2 regions of the Candidatus Thiodictyon syntrophicum genome follow, and region 2 is predicted to be linked to the other one. Evidence: predicted binding sites of a transcription regulator. Region 2 holds the regulator's gene; the other holds the start of a gene.
The links. Region 2 encodes sigma-54, which starts transcription at its own class of promoters, with help from an activator protein. Its sites were predicted from a motif close to TGGCANGNTNCNTGCTT; they were not measured.

Region 1: pqqA (pyrroloquinoline quinone precursor peptide PqqA) is a predicted target of sigma-54. The motif match lies at 5,136-5,152, and genes of this name have one in related genera.

The regions. Positions count from the first base shown of each region.
Region 1 is NZ_CP020372.1:315,966-323,009, reverse strand. Features, by position in the region: gene THSYN_RS32655 (polysaccharide deacetylase family protein) at 1-1,222, opposite strand, end outside; gene pqqE (pyrroloquinoline quinone biosynthesis protein PqqE) at 1,531-2,682, opposite strand; gene pqqD (pyrroloquinoline quinone biosynthesis peptide chaperone PqqD) at 2,648-2,953, opposite strand; gene pqqC (pyrroloquinoline-quinone synthase PqqC) at 2,950-3,687, opposite strand; gene pqqB (pyrroloquinoline quinone biosynthesis protein PqqB) at 3,925-4,839, opposite strand; gene pqqA (pyrroloquinoline quinone precursor peptide PqqA) at 4,935-5,009, opposite strand; gene THSYN_RS32625 (PQQ-dependent catabolism-associated CXXCW motif protein) at 5,425-6,021, opposite strand; gene THSYN_RS32620 (type 2 periplasmic-binding domain-containing protein) at 6,164-6,562, opposite strand; gene tnpC (IS66 family transposase) at 6,828-7,044, opposite strand, start outside.
Region 2 is NZ_CP020370.1:469,132-476,175, forward strand. Features, by position in the region: gene rapZ (RNase adapter RapZ) at 1-70, opposite strand, end outside; partial or broken gene THSYN_RS02035 (HPr(Ser) kinase/phosphatase) at 111-527, opposite strand; gene THSYN_RS02040 (IS1 family transposase) at 625-1,635, shown strand; gene THSYN_RS02045 (hypothetical protein) at 1,610-2,311, opposite strand; gene THSYN_RS02050 (PTS sugar transporter subunit IIA) at 2,328-2,777, opposite strand; gene hpf (ribosome hibernation-promoting factor, HPF/YfiA family) at 3,015-3,344, opposite strand; gene THSYN_RS02060 (RNA polymerase factor sigma-54) at 3,379-4,881, opposite strand; gene lptB (LPS export ABC transporter ATP-binding protein) at 4,983-5,708, opposite strand; gene lptA (lipopolysaccharide transport periplasmic protein LptA) at 5,705-6,334, opposite strand; gene lptC (LPS export ABC transporter periplasmic protein LptC) at 6,331-6,933, opposite strand; gene kdsC (3-deoxy-manno-octulosonate-8-phosphatase KdsC) at 6,966-7,044, opposite strand, start outside.

The DNA of each region.
Region 1 (7,044 bases), on a different replicon from region 2:
CCTGGCCCAGCACGTCCGGATATTGGAGCGCGCCGAAGCCGCCGCGGGCGTCCTCGTTGCCGATGTAGCGTTCGGCCGGGACGGCGATGATCTTGTGGAGTGTGCCGTCCGGGTCCTCATAGCCGACATACTCGGGCCGCAGCAGGCCGGGCGAGATGGTCGAGCCGGCCCAGATGTTGCGCAATTGCAGCCAATCATCCATCGGCGGATTGACCTGCTCGGCCGCATTGGGCGGCAGCATGCCCTCCGCGAGGCCGGCATAGGGGTAATCGCGGCAGGCGCGGGCGCGGTGGATCGAGTCATAGATCACCGCCGTCACCCCGGCCTCCACCAGGGCCGGGATCATGCGTACATGGAAGGCCGTCTCCGGTGGAAACAGGACCCGCGAGGCCGCGACCCCGAAGACACGCTGGATCAGGTCGCGATGCCAGAGGATCTGGCGCACGATATCCTGGTGCGGGATCAGCGGCATCAGCGGATGAAAGAAACCGAAGGCCGAGAAGGCGAGACGCGGGTTGCCCAGTTCGGTGTGAGCCCCGGCCAGCCGGCGCAGCGCCTCGCTCCAGCTGGCGAAGCGCCCGCCGCAGAGCCCCTCGGCGGCGCAGCGATCGAGTTGTTCGATCAGCGAGCCGCTCCAACTGGTCGAGAGTCCGGCGTGCGGGAGCCCGCCATCGATGTATTGCTGCACAGCGATGGGAATGTAATCGGTATAGCTACCGCCGCGCGAGCCGAAGATCTGGTCTTTCTCGCCGTCCCAGGCGTTGCGGTCAGTCGTATTGTAATACGGCTGGTGCATGTGCTTGTGGATGCCGAAATACAGCTTGACCTCGGCACCATCGCAAAGTGTCGCGCGGATCTCCGCCCGCGGGCGCGGCGGATGAATGAGACGCAGCTCGCGGCCCTCCTTGATCCAGTCCCCGCCCTGGGCCAGGCCGATATCGGCGCGGCGACAGCCCTCGACCTGGATGTCGATACGGTCGCCGATGACGGTCCCCGCGGGCACGGCGACGGCATAGGTCCACTCGGCCGGTCCGCCTTGGTCGGCGTGAATGGCGTCGCCGTTGAACAAGGTCTCCGTTCCGGCCGCACGCAGTATGACCTGGGGAAAGGGGACCGCGCCGTCTGCGGTGAAGGAAACGGTAAAGGCCGGGTGCTTGCCGCCGGGCTCACAGTGCAGTTCCAGCGGGCAGTCGATGGCCGGAAAGCGGGTGAAAATATTCATCGGTAACTCCGTTCAATAGGCCGGTCGGGCTTGATTGTAACTTCGGCCGTCTTGGTGGGCTAGGGGGGAACCAGACCTTGATGCCAGCTTATCAGCAAACGGCGAGGGGGGCCTTGATGATAACTGCGCCCACAGGTCCTTGCGGCAACCCGTCGCGGCCTGGGGGCCGCTCCTACGCCGTAGGAGCGACCCCCAGGCCGCGACGGATGTCACCCTCAAAGGGGGCCGGAGTGTTGGTGGACTGCGCTGCGCTTGTGCACCCTACAGCCGCGGCGCCAGCGGCGGCAATGGTGGTGGAGGCCCGTCGGTCAGTCCGGTAAGTCGCTGCCCATCTGCCGCTTGGAATTGCGGAAGTTGCGATAGATCAGCGGCGCCGCCGGCCCGGGCCAGGGCGCCGCTGCGTTGATGGCCTGCACCTTCTGCGTCAACTCGGCATGATGGGGCGACTTGGCACAGACCGGGTCGGCGTTGGCGGGATCGCCGGTGAGCAGATAGGCCTGGCAGCGGCAGCCGCCGAAATCCCTGGCCTGCTCCGGGCAGGTCCGGCACGGCTCCTTCATCCACCCGAAACCACGGAATTTATTGAAGTCCGGGGACTCGTTCCAGATCCATTCCAGGCCGTGGTCGCGCACGTTGGGGAAGCTGAGACCCGGCAGTCCGCCGGCGGCGTGGCAGGGGAGCGCGGTGCCGTCCGGGGCGACGGTGAGGAAGATGGCGCCCCAGCCCTTCATGCACGCCTTGGGGCGCTCCTCATAATAGTCCGGGACGACATAGAGTGTCTTCATGCGGCCCTTGAGCTCTTTCTGATAGCGGTGGGCCACGGCCTGGGCATGTTCTACCTGGGCGCGGGTCGGGAGCAGTTGATCGCGGTTCAGCAGCGCCCAGCCGTAATACTGGGTGGTTGCCAGCTCGACATAGTCCGCCTTCAGGGCGTGGGCCATATCCAGGATCTGCTCCACCTGGTCGGTATTGTGGCGGTGCAGGACGAAACACAGCACCATGGGGTAGCCGTATTGCTTGACGAGGCGCGCCATCTCCAGCTTGTGCTGGAACGAAGCGGTGCCGGCGATGAAGTCGTTGAGTTCCGCACCGCTCGCCTGGAAGCTGATCTGGATGTGGTCGAGCCCCGCCTCCTTGAAGGCGCGGATGCGCGGCTCGTCCATGCCGAGGCCGGAGGTGAGCAGATTGGTATAGTAGCCGAGGCCGTGGGCCGCGGCGATCAACTCCTCCAGGTCCTTACGCACCAGGGCCTCGCCGCCGGAGAGGCCGAGTTGCACGGCGCCCATGGCCCGCGCCTCGCGAAAGACCCTGATCCATTCGTCCGTACTGAGCTCATTGCGGTAGCGGGCAATATCGAGCGGGTTGGAGCAGTAGGGGCATTGTAGCGGGCAGCGATAGGTCAGCTCCGCCAGCAGCCATAGCGGCTTAGGCCGGGGCGTAGTCGATCCATTGGTTTTCATGGGCTTTATCGAGGAATTGGTAGACGTCATTGCTCAGGGTCGCCGCGTCGGGAAAGCGCTCGGCCAGTTCACCGATGATCGCCGCCACCGGCCGTACCCCGTCGCAGCAGTTGAGGATCTCGCCGGCCGGCCCGTTGAGCCGGACCATGCCCTCCGGGTAGAGCAGGACCCGGCACCCCTGAGCCTCCTCCCACTGGAGGCGAAACATGGGCGACAGACGCGGCACATCGTCCGGACCTATGCCGCCCGGCGCCTGCTGGGCGGGGCTCATGGCCGACCCCCGACATTGTGATAGGGCGGACGCTTGGCGACATAGGCGAGCCACATGCAGTCCAGCATGGTCCAGAGCACATCGAGCTTGAACTGGAGCACCTCGAGCATACGCTCTTGCTGGGCGCGCGTGCGGTAATAGTCGAGCGTGATTGCGAGCCCGTGCTCCACGTCCCGCCTGGCCTCGGCGAGGCGCTTGCGGAAGTAGGCATAGCCCTTGGGCTCGATCCAGGGGTAGTGTTCCGGCCAGGCGTCGAGTCGCGCCTGGTGGATGGTCGGGGCGAAGAGTTCGGTGAGGGATGAACTGGCGGCGACCTCCCAGGGCTGGCGGCGCGCGAAGTCGACATAGGCGTCCACCGCGAACCGCACCCCCGGCAGCAGGTGCCGGTGGGACAGCAGGTCGTCACGGGTCAGGCCCACCGCCTCCCCGAGTTGCAGCCAGGCCTCGATCCCGCCCTCGTCGCCCTGGGTGCCGTCATGGTCGATGATGCGCTGTACCCACAGGCGGCGCACATCGCGGTCCGGGCAATTGGCCATGATGGCCGCGTCCTTGAGCGGGATGGCGGTCTGGTAATAGAAGCGATTCGCCACCCAACCCTGGATCACGGGCTTCTCCACCTGGCCCGTGTTCATCAGGACATGGAGCTCATGGTGGATATGGTAATAGCGCTCCTTGTCGCGCAGGCGCTGCTCGAATTCGGCCCTGGTCCAGGGCGCGTCCAGGTCTGTAGTCATCGGTGCTCCGCAATTAGGCGCGGCAAAGCGCTAAGTAACCAGTCAAGAACAAGTTAAACACGACACAATCGTTGTCGTTGTCGTTGTCGTAATCGAAGAGGCGATGCAATTCGTGGTGCGAGAGAATCCGGGGCGCTACGATAACCTCGACAACGACAACGACAACGACAACGACGCTGAAAGCAATTCTTAATCGACTTCCTTAAGGAACTTGCTTAACTTATGAGTGAACCGTTCCTACAACTCGATCGTCATGCCATCATACGCAACCTCGATCCCGGCCGCCTCCAGGGCGTGCCGCTCGGGGCTGTCCTCGTCCAGGATCGGATTGGTGTTGTTAATGTGGATCAATATCTTGCGCGGCCCGGTGAGGCGGCCCAGGTGCTCCATGATACCGCCGCGGCCGGATTGATCCAGGTGCCCCATGGCGCTGCCGGGCTTGTCGCCGATGCCGGAGCGGATCATCTCGTCGTCGGTCCACAGGGTCCCGTCCACCAGCAGGCAATCGGCCTCCTGCATACAGGCGAAGACCTCATCGTCGACGCGGCCCAGGCCCGGGGCATAGAAGAGGGTCCCGTGGGTGCGCTCGTCGCGCACCCGCACCCCAATGTTGTCGCCCGGGACCGTATTGTGACGGTGCGGTGAGTAGGGGGGTGCCTCGCTCTTCAGGGGCACGGCGGTAAAGGTCAGCCCCGCCGCCCCGGGGATGGCGAAGTCGGACCGGTCGGTCAGGACCTCGTGCCAGTTGACCCCGCGAAAGTGGGCCAGGATATTGAAGATGGGGAAGCCGCTGCTGAGATCCTGTGCGATCGCCGCGGTACAGTAGATATCCCAGGGCGCCGTGTGCTCGCGCAACATCAAAAGGCCCGTAGTATGGTCGATTTGGGCGTCCACCAGCAGGATGGCGCGGATGGCGGTATCGCGCACCCGGCGGCCCGGCTGCAGGGCCGGAAATGACGCCAATTGGGCGCGGATGTCGGGCGAGGCATTGAAAAGAATCCAGTCGTCACCGTCGGCACTGACCGCGATCGAGGATTGGGTGCGCGGCGTGGCCCTGATGAGTCCGGCGCGGACCCCTGAACAGTTGGGGCAGTTGCAGTTCCATTGCGGGAAGCCGCCGCCGGCACCGGAACCCAGGACGCGGATATGCATAGGCGGACTGCCGAGGGTGCCGTGGGCGATTGACGGGAGTTCGGTGCTCGGTGAAAGGCCCCGGGAGTCCCCGGGGCCTGGTTGTCGCGGGCGATCTACCGGTTGTTGATATACAGGTTGATCTCGAAGCCCAGACGCAGATCCTCGTAAGCGGGGGTTGACCAGGTCATGTCGGCACTCGCCTCCTGAAAGGTGGTTGGTTGGCTGTAATCCGCGGCCGACCCGAGGGGGGCAGCGACCGACCAAAGCCTGCTCCCGGGCGCGGGGGGAAGCGACAGTTTGGTTGATTCAACACTCAGCAAAGGACGTGCCAGCCGGCTCGGATTGGGCAAGCGCCGGGTCCACGCTTGGTTTCGGCGGCCCCCGCCACCTGCGCGGGAGCGGCGGCGCTGTGCTCTGTGTCAGGGGTGGGACACTCTGCGACCGGTTGCGACGGGCCTGACCGAAGGCCGCGGGAGCACGCCAGCGTCCGGCCTTGTACTCACAGTCGCACGGACCTTCACCGTGACCCGATTGCGCGTTCGCCGTCGGCTGGACGCCCAGCCCCGAGAGGGTCCGGCGGCGCCAGTCCCGGGTCCAGGGCAACTACTGCCGCCGCGGCGGCTTGCGCGTCTCCAGCGGCAATCCCGCCTCCTCCCACCCGGTGGTGCCCTGGGGGTACCAGTAGACCGCGGTGTAGCCCAAGGCGGCGAGCCGTTTGGCGGCGTTCCAGGACATCCAGCAGTCGGCGCGACAATAGACGATCAGCCGCCGGGTGTGGTCCCCGCCGGTCAGGCGCTGGAGGTTTCGCTGCAGGTACTCGGTCAGGTCGTCGGAGATGCTGCCATAGCCGACATTGGGGAGCCAGGTGGAGCCCGGGATGTTGCGGTGGGGCGGCGGCAGCCAGCGGTCGTTGTCTCCCAGGCCGACGGGCATGGGGGGTGCGGGCAGGACATCGATCAGGACGGCGTCGCCGGCGGCGATCATCGCCTGGACCTCTGCGGTCCCGACCGTGGCCGCTCCGGGAACGCCCTGCGGTAACGGCGCGACGAAGGCGTCGATCCGATAGCCTTCGGGGTTGAACAGGGGGGCTGGCTCCTCGGCACGGGGGTTTGCCATGAGGGCGAGGAGACCGGCCAGGGCAATGATGCGGCGCCGGGGCCTGGGGTCAGACGGACAGCGGGTAGAGGGTGGGCATGGCATGTCGGATCTCGACTTGGAAGGAGAATGAGTCAGCGCGACGGGCGAGTAGCAGCAGCGGGTCGCTAAACAGCGTCGCTGCGCGAACATAGGGTGAAGCTGCGACCGCCGGTGTGGGACGCCTGGGCGGCTTGCGCAACGATGATCATGGGGCTATCAGTTGATCGTGGTTGTCGAGCAAGGGGACGCCGTAGCCCTGCAGGATGGTCTGGATCTGCGGCGCGAGGCGTTCCAGCAGGGTGTTCAATTCGTGCTTCCAGGCGGTCTCGCGGGGGCGGATGCCCAATGAGACGCTGAAGGCCAGCGGCACCCCGTCCTGTTGCGCCGGGAGCGGGACCAGGGTGAGCGGCACCGGCTGTTGGCGCGCCGCATAGCCCGCGATGGGACCCCAGATGACGGCCAGATCGAGTTCACCCCGGGCGACATCGTTCACCGCATCGCGCGCCGGGGCATACAAGCGGGTGTCGACCGCCCTTTCATAGGAGCGCGTCTGCCCGAGCAGGTCATAGCGGGTGAGCAGGCTGACCGGCGGGGTGCCGGCCACCACGCCGATCCGCAGACCCTTGGCGGCGGGGTCGTCGAGGCCCTTTAGCGTGAGGCCGGCGGTAACCGTTTAGCCCCCCCTGGGTGCTGGGTGCCAAGGAGTCCCGGCGGGTCGCGGCGGCCTTGATCATAAATCCGGCCATCAGCCCTTGCGGCGGCCCGTCGCGGCCGGGAACCGCTCCGACGCCGTAGGAGCGACCCCGGCTGCGACGCGTGCCAGCCGCGGCCGGGCCGCAATTATGATCACGGCCGGTCGCGGCGATCGGTCAGATGGCAGGTAAGGGCAACGGCGGGGCCTGAAGCCCTTGGCGGCGCTGGCGGACTACCTCGGCCAGATACGGCCAGGGCGAGACGGCGCGTTTGCGACAGGTCTCGATGACGCTGGCCAGGTGGGCGAAGGCGCGGGTGCCCTGCGCGGTGCGGGTCCCCATGCCGATGCGGCGGGCGATGACCCAGTGGCGCAGGGCGCGCTCGGCTTCGTTG
Region 2 (7,044 bases):
GGTCCTCCAGGGTGCGCAAGGCGACACTCTTGCCGGAGCCGGAGAGGCCGCTGACGATGACGAGTCTCATGGTGAGGTCCACGGGTTGGTGGGTATGGTGGGATGCCTGGTCAGGCCCCGCCGTCGGTGGGCCCCGGGCGGGGCCCACCGGGCGACGGCGCGGTGGCGACCGGTGTGCCGCCCGAACGCACCTCGGGTGGGTCGGGGCGGTCATTGCTCAGCGCGCGCGCCTGACGGTCGATGAAGTCGACCCCGGCATCATAGCCGCGAATGCGCAGGATCTGGTGGCGTACCGCGGCCTCCACAATGATGGACAGGTTGCGCCCCGGGGCCACGGGCATGGTGATCCGGGGCACGGCCACCCCCAGGATGGTGCTGGCGGACAGGCTCCCCGCAAGCCGGTCGATGCGGTCGAGTTGAGTCTGATCAAGCGGTTTCAAGTCGATGATCAAATTCAGTGTCTTGCGTCGGACCACGGCCCCCTCGCCGAACATGGCCCGGATATTGAGAATCCCAAGGCCGGGCACTGGTTCAGTTTAATTCCTGTTTACAAGACATTGAAATATATGTAATATATCTAGTTCGGCGCGGGTTTCCGTCACTTTTTGAATAAGTGAGAACTTCTTGAACGGACAATGGACATGCCCTCATTGCAATTCACAGAATTGTCGGCATCACAAGACGTATCAAACCGGTCATAACGGTACGCGTTTGCTGTGGCGATGTCAAAGTTGCAATAGGCTCTTTTCCGAGACCAAAGCCACCCTTATCGAGGGGCTCAGGAAACCGACCAGCTTCATCATTCAAGTGCTCAAAACGCGCACTGAGGGGATCGGCTTGAACGCCGCCTGCCGGGCCTTCGCGATTGCGAAGAATACGTTGCTCCTATGGGAGCGTCGCCTGGCCGATTGCAAGGATGTGCTGGTCATATATGCCCTGACGCACACCTTTATTGAGCAACTGATCGAAGGTGATGAGCTTTATACGAAAGTGAATAGGAATGTCCCCCCGGAGGATTGTGAAGGCTGGACGATCGTACTGATGGAAAGGGCAAGTCGATTTATCTGGGCGCTTCAGTGCGGGAAAAAGGATCGCAGCCTATTTTCATATGCCATACAAATACTTAGAGATGTCATCCTGCGTACTGGCGATGTCACTCTAGTCACCGACGGGGAACGTCGGTATGGCAATCTCCTGTTTGAAATTTGCCACGAAGTATTGCGAACCGGAAAACGCGGCCGCCCACCGAAAGTGCTTCGTCGCGGTGTGAAGGTGCGCCTTAAGAATAAAGGGAAAGGAACTGATAGAACGGGGCACTCGCGTCCCAAATACGAAACCCCTCATCCGGAGCATCCAGAAACCGATCAAGATGTGACGCCAGCCGATATTCATGCTAATCATTTGGAAGCATCGAACGCTTCATTTCGGCGAAAGAATTCTGCTTATCGCCGCCGAACGAATACGTACGCGAAGAGCATTTCTGGTTTGCAAAGAACATTGGATATGTTGTGGATTGTCCATAACTTTATTCGCAGCCACTTCACGACAAAACAGGTTCCTGCGGTGGCTCTGGGGATTCTCCAGCAGGGACTCTCGTGGGATGAGGTCCTTAGAGTTCGACAGCCCAGGTTATAAAAATACTACAAAAACATAAGGATAAGGAAGAACCAAACTGAACCAGTGCCAGGCCGCGGACCTCCAGGAAATCGAGCAGGGCATCCGGGCAGGTGCCTTCCAGTTTCTCCGGTGCGACGCGGGCGAACTGGGGTGCGTCGTCGGCGATCAGGCGGTGTCCGCGGCTGATCAGATCGAGCGCCAACTCGCTCTTGCCGACCGCCGGGTCCCCGGCCAGCAGCACGCCCATCCCCAAGACCTCAATGAAGACGCCGTGGATGGTCTTGCGTTCCGCCAAGGCGTGGGTCAGATAGTAGCGCAGTTGATTGATCAACTCTTCGTCCGAGACGGGGGACCCGATCAGGGGGGTGCCGGTGCGTTCGGCCCAGTCCCAGAACAGTGGTTCGGGCTCGATCCCGTCGCAGAAGATCACCGCGGTGGGCCGGTCGGTGAAGAGCTTTTCGATGGTCTCGGCGAAGGCGGTGGCGCCGAGACCGGCCAGGTACACGAGTTCCGCGCGACCGATAACCTGCAGCCGGTTCGGGTGGATGCAGTTGAGCGACCCGACCAGGGCCTGGCCGGACAGGGTCGGGTCGTCCCCGCGCAGCGGGCGGCGGGTGCCGGGCTCAGGGGTGAGCCAGCGCAGCCGGGTGCGGGGCCCGGTGTGCCGGATGAGTGACTGGAGGCTGTCGGCCATGATGGGGCGCCGTGCGCTAGGCGACGCCGAAGACGCGCAGGACGGCGGCGGCGGACCCCGCCTGCCGCAACTGCTGGCGCACCGCGGGATCGTTGAAGCGGCCGGCCAACTCGGCCAGGAGTTGCAGGTGCTCCTCGGTGGCGGTCTCGGGCACCAGCAGCGCAAAGGCCAGATCGACAGGCTCCCCGTCGGCCGCGTCGTAATCGACCCCGCGGGCGAGGGAGACGAAGGCGCCCAGGGACTGGGTGGCCTCCTTGACGCGGGCGTGGGGCAGGGCGATGCCGTGCCCGAGCCCGGTACTGCCGAGCCGCTCGCGCTCCAGGAGACGCTCGAAGATCAGGTCCGGTTTCAACTGCGGATGGTCCGTGGCCAGGAGGCGGGCCAGGGTCTCGAGCAGACGCTTTTTGCTCGCGATCTCAAGACCGCGGCCAATGCGGTGTTCGTTGATGAAGTCGGGCGGTAACATCGGCTACCGCTCCTGGCCGCGGACGCAATGCCGGACGGCGCGGCAGGTACCGCGGCGCGGGTCGCGCAAGTGGGTGCGGGTCATGTCGGCTGACTCCTCTTGGTCGTGCGGGACGCACGCGCCCGTCACACTGGTTCGGATGGCCCCGGGTCGCAACGAAAGACACCTCGAACGGGTGTCCGAGGTGTCCGTGCGTGCCGGCCCGGGTGCGACCCTGTGGTTTATCGGGGTTCGCCCTTACTCGGTCTCGCCGGGCTTGGTGCCGGTGACGGCCACCGGGCGGTGGCTGGCCTTCTTCTCCTTGTGGCGCAGGATCTGGCGGTCCAGCTTGTCGATCAGGGTGTCGATGGCGGCATACATGTCCTCATGGACCGAGTCGGCGAACAGCTTACCGCCGTTCACATGCAGGGTGGCCTCGGCGCGCTGGGCCAATTTCTCCACCGTCAGGATGACGTGGGCGTTGATGACGTGGTCGAAATGGCGAGCCAGGCGCTCGAACTTGTTATCGACGTACCCCTTGAGGGCCTCGGTCACGTCGATATGGTGACCCGTCAGGTTGATATGCATGGTCTGGTCTTCTCCTCTGGTTTCAAACCGCCTGTCAAGCCAGGCGTTTGCGTTCGTTCGAGGGTGGGATGCCCATCGCCTCGCGGTATTTCGCGACGGTGCGTCGCGCAACATTGATGCCCTGATCGGCCAACTCGTCGGCGATCCGACTATCGCTCAAGGGCTTGCGGGCCGATTCATTGGTGATCATCTTGCGGATCAGGGCGCGGATGGCCGTGGATGAACACTCGCCCCCGGCCGCCGTGTTCACGTGGGACGAGAAAAAAAACTTGAACTCGAAGGTCCCGCGCGGGGTGTGCATGTATTTCTGGGTGGTGACCCGCGAGATGGTGGACTCGTGCAGGTCCAGCGCCTCGGAGACGTCGCGCAGGATCAGCGGCTTCATGGCCTCCTCACCGCGTTCGAGAAATTCCTGCTGCAATTCCACGATCTTGGCGGCGACGCGCAGGACCGTGTCGTTGCGGCTGACCAGGCTCTTGATGAACCAGCGGGCCTCTTGCAGGTGACTTTTCAAGGCAATGCTGTCCGCACTCTGGTCGCTGCGCCGGATGAGCCGCGCATAGTCGGCGTTCACTCTTAGTTTAGGCGTAGTTTCCGGATTCAGCTCGACCTGCCACACACCTTCCACACGCCGCACGAAGATGTCGGGTACAACGTACTCCGACGCGGTCTCCGCGATCAAGGTGCCGGGGCGGGGATTCAGGTGCCGGATCACCTCCAGGGCGGCGTGGATCGCCGCTTCCGGGGCGCCCAGCAGGCGTGCCAGGGCCGCCACGTCGTTGCGGGGCAGAAAGTCGAACCCGTCCGCGCAGATCGCGATGGCCAGCGCCTGCGGCGTGGTCTGGCCGGGGGCCGTCGGCGCGCCCTGGGGTAACTGGCGCAGTTGCAGCAACAGACACTCGCGCAGATCGCGGGCGCCGACCCCCGCCGGGTCGAATGACTGGACCCGGTGGATGATGGTGGTGACCTCCTCGGGGGCGATCGTCGGGTCGCCCAGGGTGCTCAGCAGTTCCTCGCAGTCCGTGCGCAGGTAGCCGTTGCCGTCGATGGCGTCGATCACCGCGAGCGCGATCACCTCGTCGCGCGCACTGAGCCGGGCCAGATTGAGCTGCCAGATCAGGTGGTCATGCAGGGTCTCCGGGCGGCTCTGCTGGGAGAAGGGGTCGAAGTCGTTGTCGTCGCTGCCCTGGCTGCCGCTCGGGAGATAGTTTTCGTAGACATCGTCCCAGTGGGTGTCCACCGGGAGCTCGTCCGGCATCTCGCTGGACTCGCCCTGAACCTCGCGTTCGATCGTCTGTTCCTGGACGGTGGCCGTCGGCTCCGGCGTGGCGTCCTGAACCAGGCGGGCGTCGGCGGCGTCGGCGGCCTGGAAGCGGTCGGCCTCATCGCCCTCCTCGAGCATGAAATTGCTGTCCAGGACCTCTTGGATCTCCTGTTGGAGCTCCAGGTTGGATAGCTGAAGGAGCTTGATCGCCTGCTGCAACTGGGGCGTCATCGACAGATGCTGACCAAGTCGAAGCTGGATGGACTGCTTCATCGCGGGGGCTGCGTGTGGGGTGGACCGATCGAGTCTAGCAAGTTGAGTGCCTGTTTTGATTCTAGCCTATTCGGGCGCCATGGCGGAATGGTCTGGGGCGCTCACATGGAGAAATCGGTGCCGAGGTAGACCTCGCGCACCTGCTGGTCGGCGAGCAGTTGCGTGGGAGTGCCGGCGGCGATCATGCTGCCGTCACTGATGATGTAGCCGCGATCGCAGATGTCGAGGGTCTCGCGGACGTTGTGGTCGGTGATCAGGACGCCGATGTTGCGCTCGCGCAGGTGCGCGACGATGGCCTTGATGTCGCCGACCGCGATCGGGTCGACCCCGGCGAAGGGTTCATCGAGGAGCATCACCACCGGGTCCACGGCGAGTGCGCGGGCGATCTCCAGGCGGCGGCGTTCGCCGCCGGACAGGCTGAGTGCGAGTGAGGCGGCGACATGGCTGATCCCCAGTTCCTGGAGCAGTTGTTCGCAACGCTCGCGCTGCTGGTTGCGGTTCAGGTCGCGGCGGGTCTGAAGGATCGCCAGGATGTTGTCGCGTGCGCAGAGTTTACGGAAGACCGAGGGCTCCTGCGCCAGGTAGCTCAGTCCCGCCCGGGCGCGGGCGTGCATCGGCAGTTGCGTGAGGTCGCGGCCGTTCAACTCGATGCGTCCGTGGTCACTCGGGATCAGCCCGACGATCAGATAGAAACAGGTGGTCTTGCCGGCACCGTTGGGGCCGAGCAGGCCGACCACCTCGCCCGCGTTCACCTCGACACTCACGTCCCGCAGGACCTGGCGGTTGCGGTAGCGCTTCTTCAGGTGGGTGGCGCAGAGGGTGCTCACGCGCCGCCCTGCTTGCCGGGCGGGGGTGCCTTGGGGGTGGGTACCGGGGGCGCCGGGGGTGCCGCGGCGGTGCCGGGCGCCGGCGGCTTGCCGTCCTTCTTGGCCTGCGGCGTCATTTGGATCTTCACCCGGCTGTCGCCTCCCGCCTGCACCCGTGCATGGGCCCGATCATAGACGATCCGCTCGCTGGCGATGCGGTCCGTGCCCTGGATCACCAGCGCCTCGCCGGTCAGGATCAGCTCGTCGCGGTCCGCGTCGTAGTCCATGCGCTTGGCAAAGGCCTGCATCTCGCCCTGCTCGCCGTCCAGTTGCTGTTTGTAACTGGCCGGTTCGCCCCGGGCGATGATGTACTTGATCTGGCGGTCGCTGCGGTGGTGGACCGTGACCTGGTCGGCCAGCAGGCGCATGGTCCCCTGGTCGACCTGGACCTGGCCCAGATAAAGGCTGGTGCTCTTGCCCTCGTCGACCTCGACGCGGTCGGCCTCGATCAGCATGGGCTGCGCCGCGTCGCTCTGCAGCGCGACGGCGCTGCGGGTCGTCAGGCCCAGACCCAGGGTCAAGAGCGCGGCGGCCAGGACGGGCAAGGCCCGGGGCGCGGTGGTGGCGATCATCGGTCTGGCGTTCATGGGGCGGCTGAACCAGCATTCCCCTTCTCGGTTGGGGTGGGAGCGACAAAGATGTGGGCGCGCCCGGGAAACTCAGCCCGGGACGGGTGGGCGTACCACAGGCGCACGCCGGCGGCGGTCAGCCAGTCGTTGTCGCTCGCGAGTCTCACCGGCTGATCGCCCTGGGCGTATTCACGCTTGGGCCAGAGCCGCAACTGCGAGGTTGCGAGTCGTAACGAGCGGTTCGGACCGGCACCGGCCCGCTCGATCCGGACCTCGTCGCGCAGGTCGATCTCCTCGCCCTTGGACAGCAGGAAACCCTGTTTGGATTCCACCTTCCAGGGCGGTCCGCCCTCGCGGTCGAGCAGGGTCAGGCGCGGCTGGTCGAGTTCGGCCAGGTCCTCGGCAACATACTGGCGCAGTTGGTCGGCCACCAGATGCCGCTGCGGGCGTCCGTCGGTGTTGGTCTCGATGGCGTCGAGGTCCCAGACCATGTGGTCAGGGGCACGCTCGCGTACGCGCGCGGCCGGTTCCTCGCTCAGACTGCGCAGCAGCCACCAGGCCCCGCCTGCGAGGATGGCGAAGACCATCGCCAGGCGCCCCTGTCGCGTCGTCCACACGCTTTGTCACCTCGCTGTGCATCGGGTTGCGTTCAGGCGCCCTGAAGGTAGCCGCGGTTGATCGGCTCCAGGGTGCCCTGGGCCGTCATCACCAGCTCACAGACCTCACGC